Regions from separate parts of the Actinomadura sp. NPDC048032 genome, predicted to be linked through region 2. Evidence: riboswitches for the same ligand, from Rfam matches in the RefSeq annotation. Region 2 holds a riboswitch; each other region holds the start of a gene.
The links. Region 2 has a riboswitch for thiamine pyrophosphate ahead of thiO (glycine oxidase ThiO). Riboswitches for the same ligand answer to the same signal wherever they lie in the genome.

Region 1 (5,802 bases), on a different contig from region 2:
GCTGCGCTGGCGCGACGAGATCCCGGCCAGGCCCGTCCGGCCCGGAGGCAAGAACCCGCTCGCCCTGCGCGTGCACCTGGACGACGGCTCGGGCTTCGACCTCACCGAGGCCGGCACCAAGAAGGGCCTCGCCGTCTACGTCGTCCGCGACCCCGACGACGTGCCCGGCGTGGCTTCACTCGGCCCCGACCCCCTGGACGAGTCGTTCACCACCGCCGCCCTGGCGGGGATCGTCAACGGCAAGCGCAGCCAGATCAAGGGGCTGCTGCGCGACCAGAAGGTGATCGCCGGTATCGGCAACGCCTACTCCGACGAGGTGCTGCACGTCGCCAGGATGTCCCCCTTCAAGATCGCGTCCTCGCTGACCGAGGAGGACGTCGCCGTCCTGCACGAGGCGATCGTCACCACGCTGCGGGACGCGGTGGAGCGCTCGCGCGGCCTCGAAGCCCAGGACCTCAAGGGCGAGAAGAAGACCGGTCTGCGGGTGCACGGGCGCGCGGGCGAGAAATGCCCGGTGTGCGGGGACACAGTGCGCGAGGTGTCGTTCGCCGACTCGGCGCTCCAGTACTGCCCCACCTGCCAGACGGGCGGCAAGCCGCTCGCCGACCGCCGCATGTCCCGCCTCCTCAAGTAGCGGGCCCCGGGCGCCGTGAGACGGGCCAGGCCCCGGCGGGTGCCGGGGCCTGGCGACGGGAGTCGGGGACGGAGCCGGAACGGGGATGGCTCGTCCGGACGGGACGAAGGATCGGGGACGGGATCAGCGGACCTTCGGGACGTTCCCGAAGACCGGGCCGATCTGGCTCCAGCGGTGCAGCTGGCAGCCGTCGTCGCGGGTGAACGTGGTGTCGATCCGCTTGCCCTGCCAGGTGCCCTCGACCGTGGCGATCTCCGGACCGCCGTAGATCTTGGTGCACATCTGGTCCTTGGGGACGGGCGCGAAGGGATCCTTGACCTTGGTGAGCGCCGCGCAGGCGCCGGCCGCCTCGGGATGGTCCCCGCCCGGCGGGGCGCAGGACAGCCTCCAGGTCTTGGCGGGCGCCTCCTTGGAGGCCTTCACCCGCACGGTGAGCGTGTCCGCCGGTGAGCCGGACGGCTGCACGGACGTCGTGCCCGAAGGCGCTCCGGCGGAGTTTCCGTTTGCCTGTTCGTCGCCGCAGGCGGCCGTGGACAGGAGCAAGGCCAGCCCGGGCGCTGCGAAAACGAGCGTCCGATACCGCATGCGTGATTCGACGCAGGGGGGCTTCGCACGGTTCCATGGGGGGTGTGATGAATTTCGGGGAAGACGTGCCGGCCGTGGTCGCCGCGGATGTTCCGCAGGACGGCTACCTGCTGGACGTCCGGGAGCAGGACGAGTGGGACGCGGGCCACGCGCCCGCGGCGGTCCATATCCCCATGCGCCATCTCGGCGACCGCGCCGGCGAGATCCCCCGCGACCGGGAGGTCTACGTGATCTGCCGGTCCGGGGCGCGGTCCGCCCAGGTCACGTCCGCGCTCAATCAGGCGGGGTGGCTGGCGAGGAACGTCGGCGACGGCATGCACGGGTGGGCCGAGGCGGGCCGGCCGATGGAGGGCGCGGGGGATGGTCCGCCGTACGTCGCGTGAGCGTCGATGACACCGCGTGAGCGTCGATGGTGCTGCGTGAGCGTCGATGTCGCTGCATGAGCTCGATGACTCTGGGGGATCTGAAAACTTTCGCGTGATCTGACCCGGTTGCCCTCTTCTGGGGCGTGACGGGCGGTTGTACGATCGGGCCTGACCGATGACCGCGGGAGCTCGGGCCACAGCCGGGCTGAGAGGGCGGCCTCCAAGGCGTCGCCGACCGCATGAACCTGTCCGGGTAATGCCGGCGTAGGGAGTGTGTGTCCCGTGACGTCCGACGTCGAAAAGCGCCCTCAGGGCGAGCGCGCCCCCGACGAGGTCCCCTTCACCCTCGACGAGCCGGCCCCCAAGGTCCTCGGCTTCTGGGACCAGAGCGCCTTCTGGGGGAACCTCGGGGTCAGCCTCCTGGCCTTCTCCGGCGCCTACACCGTCCTCGCGCCGGACGCCGGCGGCCGCCCCACGATCTCGATCATGGCGGGCATCGTCGCGATGGCCGTCGGGACGGCCCTCGGCGGGCTGATGCTCGGCCTGGCCGCCGTGCCCGGCGCGCGGACCGGGCAGCCCGCGATGGTGCTGCTGCGCGGCCTGTTCGGCGCGAAGCTGTCGTACGCGCCGACCGTCCTCAACATCGCCCAGCTCGTCGGGTGGGGGACGTTCGAGCTGATCGTCATCGCCGACGCCGCCCGCGAGCTGTGGGACGGCGTCCCGCGCTGGGGCTACGTGGTCGCCGCGGGCGCGATCACCACCGTGCTGACGGTCTGGCCGCTCGGCTCGGTGCGGCTGCTGCGCCGCTACGTGACCGTCGCCGTGGCGATCGCGCTCGTGTACTTCTACGTCCAGCTCGTCCGGGAGCCGCTGCCCGACCTGACGCAGGGCTCGTGGGGCGGGTTCTGGCTCGGCGCGGACGCCGCGCTGGCGGTGTCGATCTCCTGGGTCCCGGTCGCCGCCGACTACACCCGGCACGCGCGCACCGAGCGCGGGGCCTTCGGCGCCGCGGCCGTCGGCTACTCCGTCACGCAGATCGTCGCCTACGTCCTCGGGCTGCTCGCGCTGGCGCTGGTGGCGGGCGACTCGAGCAGGATCTTCGACCCGTTCCTGGGCGTCTCGCTGGGCGTGGTGTTCTTCGCCGTGTTCGTGCTGCGGGAGGCCGACCAGTCGTTCGCCGACACCTACTCCACGGCGGTGTCGATCCAGAACCTGTTCCCCCGGGCCGACCGCCGGGTGCTGAGCGTCGCGCTCGGCGTCGGCATCACCGTGCTCGCGCTGGTCCTCGACATCGGCGACTACGCGGGCTTCCTGTCGCTGATCGGATCGGTGTTCGTGCCGATGCTCGGCGTCCTCGCCGCCGACTTCTTCCTCGGCCGCCGCCGGGCCGGCGGCTGGGACGTCTCGCGGACCGCGCCGTCCCGCTGGGGCATGATCGCGGCATGGGCGATCGGGTTCGTCGTCTACCAGCTCGTCAACCCGGGCACGGTCGCGCGGTGGACCGCTTTCTGGTCGGACGTGCGGGACGCGCTGCACTTCACGCCGCAGACGTGGATGAGCGCCTCGCTGCTGTCGTTCCTGGTGGCGGGGGTCGCGGCCCTGCTCATCGGTAGGCTTACCAGACGGTAAGGTTTGGGTCGAAAGCAAGTTTCGGCGCAAGTTGCCCGGCGCCATGCCGGAGTGCGGTGGCACGATGACAGACGTGTATCAGCACGTGCACGATCCGATCGCGCGGGCCGTCATCGAGAGCGCCGCCGACGCGATCGTAGCCGTGGACCAGCGGCACCGGGTCACCGTGTGGAACCCGGCGGCCGAGCGCATGTTCGGCTGGAGCGCCGAGGAGATGCTCGGCCGGGTCCCGCCGATCGTCCCCGACGAGCTGAAGGCCGAGCACAACGCCGTCCAGGAGCGGCTCCTCACCCGGCGCGGCGGCGAGGGCGAGACCGACGGCGGGCAGATCTCGATCGCCACCCGCCGCTTCCACCGCGAGGGCCGGCTCATCGACGTGCGCATCGACACGAGCCTGCTGAAGGATCCGAGGGGCACGCTGCTCGGCTGGGTCGGGGTGTACCACCCGGTCGAGGACGACGAGATCGTCCAGAACCGGATGACCGAGCGGGCCCGGCTGGTCCGGCGGCTGAACGACATCGTCGCCGACCTCGGCGCCGAGCTCGACCTGGCCGTCGTGCTCGACCGGATCACCGCCGCGCTCATCGAGCTGACCGGCGCCGACGCGGGCGGATTCGTCAAGATCGAGGGTGAGCGGCTGCGGCTGGTCAGCATGTCGGGGCTGCCGGAGCGGATGCGCGGCCGGTGCGCCGAGCTGCGACCGAGCCTGGTCGGGGAGCTGCTGCGGTCGGGCAAGACCGTCAAGCTCGCGACGGGCGAGCGGCGCCTCGGCGACCTGATCTGGTCGGAACTGCCCGGCCTGCACACGATCGCGCTCGGCCTGTCTTACCTGCAGAACCGGCCGTACGGCGCGCTCTACGCGCTGTTCTCCGGACGCAAGGTCGGGCACACCGAGCTCGAACTGCTGGAGCTGCTCGCCGGGCACGCCGGGGTCGCGGTCGGCAACGCCGTCGCCTACGCGGAGGTCGTCCGGCAGCGGGCCCACGAGCGCGCCGTCATCGACTCCAGCGCCGACGGCATCGCGGTGCTGGACCACGACCTCGTCGTCCGGCACTGGAACAACTCCGCGCACACCCTGACCGGCATCCCGCCGGAGGACGCGATCGGGCGCCCGCTGCCCTTCGACATGCCCGATCTCGGCGAGATGCTCACGTTCCGCCTGGAGTCGGGCACGTGGCTGAACGTGCTGGCCGCCGAGATCGAGGAGACCGGCGAGCTGGTCGTCGACTTCCGCGACGTCTCCGAGGCCAAGGCGCTGGAGGAGGCCAAGGACCTGTTCCTCGCCACGACCAGCCACGAGCTGCGCACCCCGATCACGGTCGTGCAGGGGTTCGCGTCCACGCTGGTCAACCGGTGGGACGAGCTGACCGACGCCGACCGCCGCGCCGCGGTCGCCACCATCGCCGAGCGGGCCCAGTCGCTCGGGCGGCTCGTGGAGCACCTGCTGCTCGGGTCGCGCGCCGGGGCCGACGAGCTGGCCGTGACGATCGAGCCGTTCGATCTCGGCCGGGTCCTGGAGGGCGTGGTCGCCGGGTTCCGCTCGCTGTCGCCGCTGCACCGGGTGGAGCTGGAGATCGCCCCCGACCTGCCGCCGTGCAGCGGGGACGCGATGGCCACCGACATCGTCCTCGGGCAGCTGCTGGAGAACGCGTTCAAGTACTCCCCGGACGGCGGGACCGTGCGGGTGCGCGCCCGCCGCGAGGGTTCCGGCATCGTCGTCACGGTCTCCGACGAGGGCATCGGCATCCCGGCCGGCGACCATGAGCGGATCTTCGAGCGGTTCGTCCAGGGCGACGCGGGCGACCGCCGCCGGTTCGGCGGCATCGGGCTCGGCCTCTACATCGTCCGACGGCTGACGGAGGCGCAGGGCGGCACGATCTCCGCGCACCCGGCCGAGCGTGAGACATCTCACATCGAAACCCCCCAAACTCTGAATAACCAGTCAAATCCCTCTGAAAACACCCAGGAAGAACAGGCCGGTCGACTACTCTCCGTCACGAACGGGCGGGGACCCGCAGGTGGCGCGCGGGCGGGCGAGGGGACGTGCATGCGCCTGGTGTTGCGTTCGGCGCGCTGAGCGGACGGTTACTTACCGTGCGGACAGTCCGCCCCGGGCGGTCCGGTGAGACGGGCGTGACCAGCGCTTTCGGCGGTCTCGCGGGGTGGCAGGCTGGGAACGGTGCGGAGAAGTGCGGTGACGGCGGCGTGTGACGGACGAAACGCGTGCGTGAGGAGTAAATCCGCCGTTGGCTGGATAGATCCTTGGTTGGTCGCCGTTGGTGACGAGATTCCGATCCCGGGGGTGATCACCGTGACCGGACGGCTGATGACTCGTTGTGCAGGTGGTGAACTGGTTCGTCCTGGTTTCCCGTCATGGCCATCAGGGCATTTCGGACGTACCGGAAGGGTGATGACGGGACTCGTCCGAGTGAGCGGAGCATCGGGGAGGTGAGGGCGTCGAGCGTCGTACTGCTACCACACGCACCGTCCAGCGTCGCGGTCGCCCGCAGGCGCCTCAGCTCGGAGCTGGCCGATTCGGGGGTCTACGACTCCGTCGTGGACGACGCCAGTGTCATCGTCAGCGAGCTG
Region 2 (5,802 bases):
CCTTCAGCAGCCAGCCGCCGAGGAGCGCGATGAGGATCGGCCCGATGTTGACGACGAGGGCGGCGGTGCCGGCGTCCACCAGCTGCTCGCCCCAGTTCAGGACGACCATGTAGGCGCCGAACCACAGGAGGCCGGCGGTGACGATGCCGGGCCAGGCGGCCTTGGGCGGCAGGCCCTCGCGCCGGACGAGCCAGATCACTCCCAGTACGACCGTCCCGGACAGGAGGCGGCCGAGGGCGAGGGCGCCGGGGCTGTACTCGTCGCCCGCGCTGCGGATGGCGACGAAGGCCGAGGCCCAGAAGACCACCGTGACCGTCGCCGCCGCCACCGCGAGCTTGTTCGCGCGCGCACCGCTGTTCTGCTGCATGTCACGCACCTTAGGGAGGGGACGCTTCCATCGACACCGAAGCGATGTGTGCGGTTGCGCCCCGGTGTGTCCAGTCTGGTGGCGCGCGAATGTGCAGGTCCAGCGAATATTTCTACATGTGTGGCTTTAGCTCCGCTACGAAGTCGCGAGCCCGTCGAACGGGGAGGACGCCTGGGCGTAGCGGCGCTTGGGGATGCGCCCGGCGAGCCGCGCGAGCCGCCCGCCCTCGACCGCGTGCCGCATCGCGGCGGCCATCCGCGCCGGGGACTGCGCACGGGTGACGGCCGTCGCGAGGAGCACGGCGTCGCAGCCGAGCTCCATGGCCAGGGCCGCGTCCGACGCCGTGCCGAGCCCCGCGTCCAGGATCACCGGGACGGTCGCGCGCTCCACGATCAGCTCGATGTTGTGCGGGTTGCGGATGCCGAGCCCCGACCCGATCGGCGAGCCGAGCGGCATCACGGCCGCGCAGCCGATCTGCTCCAGACGGTGCGCGAGGACCGGGTCGTCGCTGGTGTAGGGCAGGACGACGAAGCCGTCGTCGACGAGCTGCTCGGCGGCCTCGACCAGCTCGATCGGGTCGGGCAGCAGCGTGCGCTCGTCGGCGATCACCTCCAGCTTGACCCAGTTCGTCCCGAGCGCCTCCCGGGCGAGCTTGGCCGTCAGGACGGCCTCGCCCGCGGTGAAGCAGCCCGCGGTGTTCGGCAGCACCCGGATGCCGCACTCGGTCAGCACGTCCAGCACCGAGCCGCGCGCGGACGGGTCCACCCTGCGCATCGCGACCGTGGTGAGCTCCGTCCCGGACGCGGTCAGCGCCTCGCGCAGCACCGCCATGCTCGGCGCCCCGCCCGTCCCCATGATCAGCCGCGAGCCCAGCTCCTCGCCCGCGATGACCAGCCCGTCGGTGTCGTTCATCCTCATCCTCCCTGGACGGCGGTCAGCACTTCGACGCGGTCGGCGTCCCGCAGGGGCGTGGCCGCCCACTCCGCGCGCCGGACGACCTCGTCGTTCAGCGCCGCGGCCACGCCCGTCGCGGCCGCGGTGACGGACGCGACGACCTCGGCCACGCTCGCGCCGTCGGGCAGCTCGCGCGGCTCACCGTTGACGATCACCTTCATGCGCTCACCTCGGGGGAGAAGCGGTCGGGGGCGAACGGCCCGGCGACCTCGGGGACGGGCCCGTCCAGCAGCATCGCGGACAGGATGTCGGCGCTCACGGGCGTGAGCAGGATGCCGTTGCGGAAGTGCCCGGTGCCCACCAGCAGGCCGGGCAGCGCGGTCGGCCCCATCACGGGCGCGTTGTCGGGCGAGCCGGGCCGCAGCCCGGCGGTGACCTCCGCGAACTCCAGCTCGGTGATGCCGGGGAGCAGCTCGCGGGCGTCGCGCAGCAGCTCCCACAGCCCGCCGGCGGTGACCCGCGTGTCGAAGCCCAGCTCCTCCTGCGTGGCGCCGACGACGATCTCTCCGTCGGCGCGCGGCACCAGGTAGACCGACGATCCCCGGACGAGGCCGCGGGTCGGCCGCCGCAGGAACGGCGCGCGGGTGCGCAGCCGGAGCACCTGGCCCTTGACCGGGCGGACGGGTGGAACGGTCCCGGGAGGCAGGCCGCCGAGGTCGCCCGACCACGGCCCGGCGGCCAGCAGCACCCGGTCCGCGGGGATCACGGTGCCGTCGTCCAGCCCCACGCCGGCGGCGGCGTCGTTCTCGACGACGACCCGTTCGGCCCGCCGCCGGACGAGCCGGACGCCCAGCCGCTCGCACGCCGCCAGCAGCGCCGGGGCGAGCCTGCGGGGGTCGACCGAGCCGTCCTCGGGGGCGAGCAGGCCGCCGCGCACGCCGGGCGCGAGCATCGGCTCCAGCCGCCGGCACTCGCGGCCGGTGAGCGCCTCGGCGGGGATGCCCAGGCTCTCCTGGAACCGGCGCAGGTCGTCCAGGTGCCGCAGGTCGTCGGAGTCGAACGCGACCTCGACGATCCCGTCGGTGCGGTAGCCGGTCTCCAGGCCGGTCAGCTCCTCCAGCTCGGCGGCGAACGCGCCGTACCGGTCGCGGGAGGCGAGGCCGAGCCGCAGCAGCGGCTCCTCGCCGTAGCTCAGCTCGCTGACCGGGGTGAGCATGCCCGCCGCCACGGAGGAGGCCCCGGAGGCGGGCGCGGGGTCGACGAGGGTGACGGCGGCGCCGCCGGCGGCGGTGCGCCAGGCGGTGGCGAGGCCGATCACCCCGGCGCCGATGATGACGATCTGCATGCTCGCTCCCTTCGCCGGCATGATCCGGATCAGGTCGTGGCGGTCGGCGGCCCGTTCAGCCGCCCTCTCAGCCCGGTCGCACCGGACTCCCGCGCTCTGTGCTGTTCTGCTGTGCCGTTCCGCTGCCCCCACCTTACGACCTCGGCGAACCGGGCAACTGCCTGGACACCTGTCCATCCGCGGAACGCCGCCCGTTAGGGTGACCTTCATGGAGAGGGTCATCGTCGTGGGTGGCGGGCTGGCCGGCGTGCGCGCCGTGGAGGCCCTGCGGAGCAAGGGGTACGAGGGCGCGCTGACCCTCGTGTCGGCGGAGCGGCACCGGCCCTACGACCGGCCGCCGCTGTCGAAGGCCGTCCTCGCGGGCGAGTCCGACGACACGACCGTCGACGCCGACTGGGACGCGCTGCGCTGCGAGCTGCTGCTCGGCGAGCGCGCCACCGGCCTGCGGCTGGACGGGCCCGGACGCGGCGGAACGGTGGCGTCCACGGCGGGCGACCTGCCCTTCGACGGGCTGGTGATCGCGACCGGCGCCGCCCCGATCACGCTGCCCGGGGAGGGGCGGCAGCACGTGCTGCGCACCATCGACGAGGCCCGCGACCTGCGCGCCCGGCTCACCGCCGGCGCCCGGATCGTGATCGTCGGCGCGGGCTGGATCGGCGCCGAGGTCGCCACCGCCGCGGCCCGCCGGGGCTGCGCGGTCACCGTCGTGGAGGCGGCCGACACCCCGCTGGCGGGCGCGATCGGGCCCGAGGTCGGCGCGCTCACCGCCCCCTGGTACGCCGAGGCCGGCGTCGAGCTGCGGACCGGGGTGAAGGTCGCGGAGGTGCGCGACGGCGGCCTCGTCCTCGCCGGGGGCGGCCGCGTCGACGCCGACGAGGTGGTCGTCGGCGTCGGGGTCCGGCCCGTCCTGTCGTGGCTGGAGGGCTCCGGGCTGCTGCTGGAGCGCGGGGTCGTCACCGACGGCTCCTTCCGGACCTACATGGGAGAGGAGACCCCGGGCGCGCTGCGGCGCGACGTCGTGGCGGTCGGCGACTGCGCCGCCTGGTGGTCGCACCGCTACGGGCGCAGGCTGCTCGTCGAGCACTGGGACGCCGCGCTGAACGCCCCCGAGGTCGCCGCCGCGGCCCTGCTCGGGCAGGACGCCGTGTACGACGCCGCCCCGTACTTCTGGTCGGAGCAGTTCGGGCGCATGGTCCAGTACGCGGGCGACCACTCCGCGTCCGAGCGGCTCGTGCGCAGGGGCGACCCGTCCGATCCCAGGTGGGCGGTGGCATGGCTGACCGGAGACCGCCTCGACGCGATCCTCACCGTCGGCCGGCCCCGCGACCTGGTACAGGCGAGGCGCGTGATCGCCGCGGGGACGCCGGTGGATCCGGAGGCGATCGCCGACCCGGACGTCCCCGTGCGGCAGGCTGTTCGCGCAGAGCGATCAGAGGGGACGTAACGGCTGCGCAGCGGGTTTGAGTCTTCCGAAGGCGTGGTAGCAAGGGGGCGTGACGCAGATGCACGCAACCGTTGACAGCGCACTGGACCCCCGCACCGACGCCCTGGTCGGCGAGTGGCTCACCCTCCGGGAGACCGCCGACAGGCTCGGGATCAAGCCCAACCGGATCAAGCAGCTCATCCACGAGCACCGCATCCTCGCGGTGCGCCGGGGCGGGGAGCCGATGGTGCCCGCGGCCTTCATCAAGGACGGCCAGGTCATCAAGGGACTGCCCGGCACGCTGACGCTCCTGTCGGACGCCGGCTTCGACGACGCCGAGACCATCCGGTGGCTGTTCACGGCCGACGACACGCTGCCGGGAACGCCCGTGGACGCGCTCACCGAGAACCGGGGGACCGAGGTCCGCCGCCGCGCCCAGGCGCTCGCCTTCTAGGCCGCCGCCGGCGGCGTGAGACGCACGTGACACGATCGCGGGGTCGCGCGCGGCGGGCGACCGCGCGCGCGATTTCGTGATCATCTGTGGAAAGGACGTTCCCCGGCCGTGTCCAGGCACCTCCCCACCGAGCGCGCCGTCGCGCTGCGCGCCCGGCTGAGCCGCGCCCGCCTCTACCTCTGCACGGACGCGCGGGAGCGCCAGGGAGACCTGCCGGCCTTCCTCGACGCCGTGCTCGCGGGCGGAGTCGACATCGTCCAGCTCCGCCAGAAGGGCCTGGAGGCCCGCCAGGAGACCGCCTACCTGGAGGTGTTCCGGGCGGCGTGCGAGCGGCACGGGGCGCTGCTGGCCGTCAACGACCGGGCCGACATCGCGCACGCGGTCGGCGCCGACGTGCTGCACCTCGGCCAGGACGACCTGCCGGTGCCCGCCGCCCGCGCGATCGTCGGGGGCGACATGCTGATCGGCCGGTCGACGCACTCGGGCGAGCAGGCGTCGGCGGCGGCCGCCGAGCCCGGCGCCGACTACTTCTGCGCGGGCCCGGTGTGGCCCACGCCGACCAAGCCCGGCCGGGCCGCCCCCGGCCCGAAGCTGCTGGAGTACGTCGCGGCGCAGCGCGTCGCGCGGCCGTGGTTCGCGATCGGCGGCATCGACCTCGGCAACCTGGACGAGGTCCTCGCGGCGGGCGCGGAACGCGTCGTGGTGGTCCGGGCGATCACCGAGGCCGACGACCCGGGCGCCGCCGCCGCGCGGTTCGCGCGGCGCCTGGCGGCCCGGCCGCTCGGCGCGGTTTGACGCGGATCACGGTGCGGTCCGCCGTCCCGTCGCCGACAATGGAGACCATGAACGTGGGACCCGACGACGACCGCGTGGTCGACCTCGACGACGACCTCGACGTCCTGCCGGACCAGACGTCCGACGACACCGACACCGGGTGGGGCGAGTGGCGCGCCGGCGACGACGACGCGCGCCTGCTGGAGGACCGCCCGCCGCACTGGTGAGCGGCGGTGCGGGTCAGGTGAGGACGCCGAGGAGGAACCCGGCGGCCACGACGCCGCCGAGCGCGACCATCATCCGCCACCGGTAGCGCGGGATCCGCGTCGGGCGCGGCTTCGGCGCCGGGGCCTGGCCCTCGCGCAGCGCCCGGACGATCTGCGACGCGGTCGGGCGCGCGGCGGGGTTCTTGTCCAGGCAGCGGGCCGCGAGGTCGCGCAGCGGGCCCTCCATGTCGCCGAGGTCGGGCTTGCGCGACGTCACGCGCCGCATGACGGCCGCGCTCGGCCCCGTGCCGAACGGCGGGCGCCCCGTCGCGGCGAACA
Region 3 (5,802 bases), on a different contig from region 2:
ACGTTGTCGTGGACGATCGCGCGGTGCAGGAAGGCGCCCTCCTTGACGACGACGTTGCTGCCGAGCACGGTGAACTCGCGCAGTTCGACGCCCGCCTCGACCTTCGCGTAGTCGCCGATGTAGAGCGGCCCCTTGAGGACGGCCTCGGCGTCCACCTCCGCGCCTTCGGCGACCCACACGCCCGGCGACATCTCGAAGCCGTCCAGCTCGATGCCGACCTGCCCGGAGAGCATGTCCGCCTGCGCCTTCAGGTAGCTCTCGTGGGTGCCGACGTCCTCCCAGTAGCAGTCGGCCACGTACCCGAACAGGCGGGCGCCCTCGGCGAGCAGCTTCGGGAAGACGTCCCCGGACCAGTCGACCGGCTCGCCCTCCGCGACGTGCTCCAGGACCTCCGGCTCCATCACGTAGATGCCGGTGTTGACGGTGTCGGAGAACACCTGGCCCCAGGTGGGCTTCTCCAGGAACCGCTGCACGCGCCCCGCGTCGTCCACAATGATGATCCCGAACTCCAGCGGGTTCGGGACGCGCTTGAGGCCGATGGTGACGAGCGCGTCGTTGCGCTCGTGGAACCGCACCATGTCGGTCAGGTCGATGTCGGTGAGGGCGTCCCCGGAGATCACCAGGAAGCGGTCGTCGCGCAGCGCCTCCTCCGCGTTCTTCACGCTGCCGGCGGTGCCGAGCGGGACCTCCTCGGTCGCGTAGCTCAGCGACATGCCGAGCTCCTCGCCGTCGCCGAAGTAGTTGCGGATCAGCGCGGCCAGGAACTGGACGGTGACGACGGTCTCGCCGAACCCGTGCCTCTTCAGCAGCCGCAGCACGTGCTCCATGATCGGCCGGTTGACGAGCGGCAGCAGGGGCTTCGGCTGGTTGGCGGTCATCGGACGCAGCCGCGTCCCCTCGCCTCCCGCCATCACGACGGCCTTCATCGGGGGGTCTCAGCTCCCTTCTGGCCGCCGGCCGGCGGTTCCGCGCCCGGCCCCTCCGCGGCCCCCGGATCGCCCGCCCCGGGCTCGCCGCCCGGCCCGGAGGACGGGGGCGGGGCGCCGCGGCCGGCCAGCACCAGCCGCCGCGTCTGCTCCCAGTAGAGGACCGCCGCCCACCAGTACAGGGCCGTCCCCCAGACGGCGAAGGCCCATCCGACGACCCGCGCCGCGGTGCCCGCGGCGCCGCCGTGGTCGCCGAGCAGCAGCAGCGGGAAGGAGTACAGCAGGCACATCGTCGCCGCCTTGCCGATGAAGTGCACGGGCAGCGTGCCGCCGTACCCGAGCCGCCGCACGATCGGCGCGATCGGCAGGATCGACACCTCGCGGGCGACGAGCGCGAGCACCAGCCACAGCGGGATGATGTCGCGGATGGTGAGCCCGACGAGCGTGGCCAGGATGTAGAGGCGGTCGGCGGCCGGGTCGAGGACCATGCCGAGCTTGCTCGTCTGGTTGAACGCCCGAGCCAGCTTCCCGTCCAGCCAGTCCGACAGCCCCGCGAACACCAGCAGGCCGAGCGCCCACCAGTCCGCCTCGACCAGGACGAGCCACAGGAACAGCGGGACGCCCAGGAGCCGGGCGAGGCTCAGGATGTTGGGCACCGTGAAGATCCGGTCCTGTGGGGCCTCCTGCAAAGTGCTCACCGACGTGTCGCCTCCCCTGGTCCCCTTGATCCTGACCCTATCCGTAAGGGGTGGAAAGCCCCCCGGCGGTGTCGGCGTCGGAAGTCGGGAGGGTTCCGGCGGGCGGGCGCCGCCGGCGCCTCCCGGGGGCGCGCGTCACGCCCGGTGGGGCGCGGCGGCGTTCTCCAGCGGGAGGACGGCGGTGACGACGAACCCGCCGGACTCCCCCGGCCCCGCGTCCAACGTCCCGCCCACGCTGCGCGCCCGCTCGATCATCCCGAGGATCCCGAACCCCTCGGGCGGGCCGCCGGACGGCCCCCGGCCGTCGTCGGAGACCCGGACGACGAGGCTCCCGCCGTCGCGCTCCAGGCTCACCGTCGCGCGCCTCGCGGCGGCGTGCTTGACAACGTTGGTCAGGGCCTCCTGGACGATCCGGTACGCCGCGACCCCCGTCTCCGGGGGCGGCGTCCCGACGTCCCCGTCCCGCAGGTCGACGTCGATCCCGCCGCCGCGCGCCGCGTCGACGAGGCCGGCGAGGGCGTGGAGGCCCGGCAGCGTCTCGGGGGCGCCGACGTCGGTGCCGCGCAGGACCTGGAGCGTGCCGCGCAGCTCGATCCGCGCGTCCCGGCACGTCGAGGCGATGGAGGCGAGCGCGTCGGCCAGCTCCTCCCGGTCGAGCGGCCGGTCCCCGCGCACCAGGTGGGCCGCGGCGCCGGCCCGCACGCCGATCAGGGTGATGCTGTGCGCGAGCAGGTCGTGCAGGTCGCGGGCGATCCGCAGGCGCTCCTCGGCGACCCGCCGGCGCGCCTCCTCCTCCCGGGTGCGCTCGGCCCGCTCGGCCCGCTCGGTGATCGTCGCGAGCCGCGCCCGGTGCACCCGCCACACCTGGACGGCGATGACGACCGACACCACGGCCTCGATGACGGCGATCTGCTCGCGCAGGGATCCGCCGCCCGCCCGCATCGCCGCGCCGACCACGCAGACGGCGAGCAGGCAGCCGACGACGCCGAGGACGATCCGCACCCGGCGCCCGAGCACCGCGTAGGCGAACAGCGCGACCACCTCGGCGGGCACCAGCGCGTGGTGCTGGTACTGCGCCAGGTGGTAGGGCAGCACCAGGACCACCAGTGCCAGCAGGCCGGGGGCCGGCCACCGCCGGATCACCGCGAGCGGGACGTGCGCGGCCACCAGGAGCACCGCGCCGGGCGCGTCCAGGCCCCGCACGCCGGGCCACAGCACCGCGGCGGCGGCCGCGGCTCCCGCCAGCGCCGACGCCGCCAGGGCGTCCTTCACCGTCACCTCGACCCGGGGCACCGTCAGCACGCGCCCATTCTCCCCCACGCACGCGATCTTCGCGCCGCGGCCCGCGCCCCCGCGCGACCGGTCCTTTCGGCGCCCCCTGCGCGGCCGGAGGCCCGCCCTATAGTTCTGCAAACCCCGTCACGAAGGGCCGACAGTTGTCCGTCCCCCCGCCTGCTGTCCCCCCGCCTCCCGTCCCCCCGCCCGGGCTCCGGATGACGCTCGGCGCGCGGGCCTACCGATGGCCGCTCCGCGTCCTGACCGCCGCGCCGGCGGCCGGCGCGGCCCTCCTGCTCGCGGCCCGCCCCGGCACGGGACCGCTCGACCCGGAGAGTGCCCGCCGGCCCCTGCTGCTCTGCGGCGGCGGCTGCCTGCTCGCCGCCCTGGCCGCCCTCATCTGGGCGGCCCGGCTCCACCGGGCCCGCCTCATCGTGACCATCGGCGAGCAGGGGGTGACCCTCCGCCGCAGTGGGCGGGAGGCGGCCGTCCCGGCCGGAGCCGTGGAGGCGGTCGGGATCAGGTGGCCCGTCGACGACCCGGTGTGGACGCTCTGGCTCGACCCGGAGCGGGCGCCCGGCGTCGAGGCCGTCGCCGAGGTCGACGGGAACGCGGTGACCCTGCTCAGGGGCGGGTCGCTGCCGTCCGGATGGCTCCCGGCCGTCCGGACGGCGACCGCGGACCGCCTCGGCGCCGCCTGGCGGGTCGTCGACGACGAGGGCCGGGAGGTCCCGCCGCCCGCGGCGGGTGCCCTGGCCGGGGCCCGCCGCATCGTCGTGGACGGCGCGGGCCGGTACCGCGACCGGGCCGGCGGCGCGGTGCTCGCCGTGGCCTGCGGCCGGCGCGGCAGGCGGACCATCGTGCTTCGCGACCCCCACGCCGCCGCGCTGCTGATGGTCCGCGGCCCGTCCCGGCTGCCGGGACGCGACCGCGTGCGCGTCCTCGACGCGGACGGCCGTCCTCTCGGATTCGTGCGCGGCCTGCCCGAGCCGTCCTTCCACACCGCCGGCGGGATGCTCCTCGGCACCACCCGCGCCACCGGCGGCGGCCGCGTCGTCACCGGCGTCGACGGCCGCCGCTCGGCCACGCTGCGCATCATCGGCGACGCCGAGGCCCGGGTGGAGCTGGAGCGGTCGCCGTCCGCCCCCGACCCCCTCCGCACCCTGGTCCTGGCCCTGCCCCTCGCGATCCCCTCGCGCGACCTCCGCGCGGGCGCGTTCTAGCCCATGGGCGGCGGTTGCGGCAACCGGGGCCGCCCGGGTTAACGTCGTGGCGACAGATCGCGGGGGCCCGGCGAACCGGGCTGAGATAGCGGCTGGGACGGCCGCTGACCGCATGAACCTGACCGGGTAATGCCGGCGTAGGGAGAGATCGAGTCGTCATGACCGAACCTGTGGTTCCCGCTGCCCGCAAGACCTACCTCCAGGGCTCCCGCCCGGAGATCCGGGTCCCGATGCGGGAGGTGCCGCTGACCAACGGCGACGTCGTCGTCCTGTACGACACGTCCGGGCCGTACACCGATCCAGAGCAGGAGACCGACGTGCGCAGGGGGCTGCCGCCTCTGCGGGAGTCCTGGATCGCCGAGCGCGGCGACACCGCCCCGTACGAGGGGCGGGCGGCGCGCCCCGAGGACGACGGGCGCCGCTCGTCGCCCTCCGCGCTCCCCCCGGGCGCGGGCGGGCGCCTCCCCCAGGCCGACGGCGAGGGCGCCCTGCCGCGGCGGCCGCGGCGCGCCACCGGCGGCGCGGTGACGCAGCGCGCCTACGCGCGGCGCGGGGAGATCACGCCGGAGATGGAGTTCGCCGCGCTGCGCGAGGGCGTGGCGCCGGAGTTCGTCCGGGACGAGCTGGCCGCCGGGCGCGCGGTGCTGCCCGCCAACGTCAACCATCCCGAGATCGAGCCGATGGTGATCGGGCGGAACTTCCTCGTCAAGGTCAACGCCAACATCGGCAACTCGGCCGTCGCGTCCTCGATCGAGGACGAGGTCGAGAAGATGACGTGGGCGACCCGCTGGGGCGCCGACACGATCATGGACCTGTCGACGGGCCGCGACATCCACACCACGCGCGAGTGGATCCTGCGCAACTCGCCCGTGCCGGTGGGGACCGTCCCGCTGTACCAGGCGGTGGAGAAGGTCGGCGGCGACCCGGCGGAGCTCACCTACGAGGTCTTCCGCGACACCGTGATCGAGCAGGCGGAGCAGGGCGTGGACTACATGACCGTCCACGCCGGGGTGCTGCTGTCCTACGTGCCGCTGACGGCGCGGCGCAAGACGGGGATCGTGTCGCGGGGCGGATCGATCATGGCGGCCTGGTGCCTGGCGCACCACGAGGAGAACTTCCTCTACACCCGCTTCGAGGAGCTGTGCGAGATCTTCGCCGCCTACGACGTGACCTGGTCGCTGGGGGACGGGCTGCGCCCGGGCTCCGTCGCGGACGCCAACGACGAGGCCCAGTTCGCCGAGCTGCGCACCCAGGGCGAGCTGACGCGGATCGCGGCGCGGTTCGGCAACCAGGTGATGAACGAGGGCCCCGGGCACGTCCCGATGCACAAGATCAAGGAGAACGTCGACCTGCAGCAGGAGTGGTGCGACGGCGCTCCGTTCTACACCCTCGGCCCGCTGACCACCGACATCGCTCCCGGCTACGACCACATCACCTCGGCGATCGGCGCCGCGATGATCGGCTGGCACGGCACCGCGATGCTCTGCTACGTCACGCCGAAGGAGCATCTCGGGCTGCCGGACCGCGAGGACGTCAAGGCCGGCGTGATCGCATACAAGATCGCCGCGCACGCCGCCGACCTCGCCAAGGGCCATCCGGGCGCGCAGGCGTGGGACGACGCGCTGTCGGAGGCGCGGTTCGACTTCCGCTGGGAGGACCAGTTCAACCTGTCCCTGGACC

Region 1: another riboswitch for thiamine pyrophosphate. It lies ahead of AB0C69_RS08770 (cytosine permease); the one in region 2 lies ahead of thiO (glycine oxidase ThiO).
Region 3: another riboswitch for thiamine pyrophosphate. It lies ahead of thiC (phosphomethylpyrimidine synthase ThiC); the one in region 2 lies ahead of thiO (glycine oxidase ThiO).

What each region holds. Positions count from the first base shown of each region.
Region 1 covers NZ_JBEZJP010000042.1:3,967-9,768, forward strand. The annotation lists gene AB0C69_RS08755 (DNA-formamidopyrimidine glycosylase family protein) at 1-634, shown strand, start outside; gene AB0C69_RS08760 (SSI family serine proteinase inhibitor) at 758-1,063, opposite strand; gene AB0C69_RS08765 (rhodanese-like domain-containing protein) at 1,267-1,602, shown strand; TPP riboswitch at 1,756-1,873, shown strand; gene AB0C69_RS08770 (cytosine permease) at 1,867-3,213, shown strand; gene AB0C69_RS08775 (PAS domain-containing protein) at 3,278-5,290, shown strand; gene AB0C69_RS08780 (ATP-binding protein) at 5,662-5,802, shown strand, end outside.
Region 2 covers NZ_JBEZJP010000321.1:270-6,071, reverse strand. The annotation lists gene AB0C69_RS30865 (EamA family transporter) at 1-367, opposite strand, end outside; gene AB0C69_RS30860 (thiazole synthase) at 503-1,279, opposite strand; gene thiS (sulfur carrier protein ThiS) at 1,282-1,482, opposite strand; gene thiO (glycine oxidase ThiO) at 1,479-2,606, opposite strand; TPP riboswitch at 2,596-2,709, opposite strand; gene AB0C69_RS30845 (FAD-dependent oxidoreductase) at 2,815-4,050, shown strand; gene AB0C69_RS30840 (Rv2175c family DNA-binding protein) at 4,109-4,483, shown strand; gene thiE (thiamine phosphate synthase) at 4,592-5,278, shown strand; gene AB0C69_RS30830 (hypothetical protein) at 5,326-5,484, shown strand; partial or broken gene AB0C69_RS30825 (protein kinase) at 5,498-5,802, opposite strand, start outside.
Region 3 covers NZ_JBEZJP010000353.1:3,028-8,829, forward strand. The annotation lists gene AB0C69_RS32365 (mannose-1-phosphate guanyltransferase) at 1-926, opposite strand, end outside; gene AB0C69_RS32370 (CDP-alcohol phosphatidyltransferase family protein) at 923-1,624, opposite strand; gene AB0C69_RS32375 (sensor histidine kinase) at 1,760-2,926, opposite strand; gene AB0C69_RS32380 (hypothetical protein) at 3,118-4,122, shown strand; TPP riboswitch at 4,172-4,285, shown strand; partial or broken gene thiC (phosphomethylpyrimidine synthase ThiC) at 4,281-5,802, shown strand, end outside.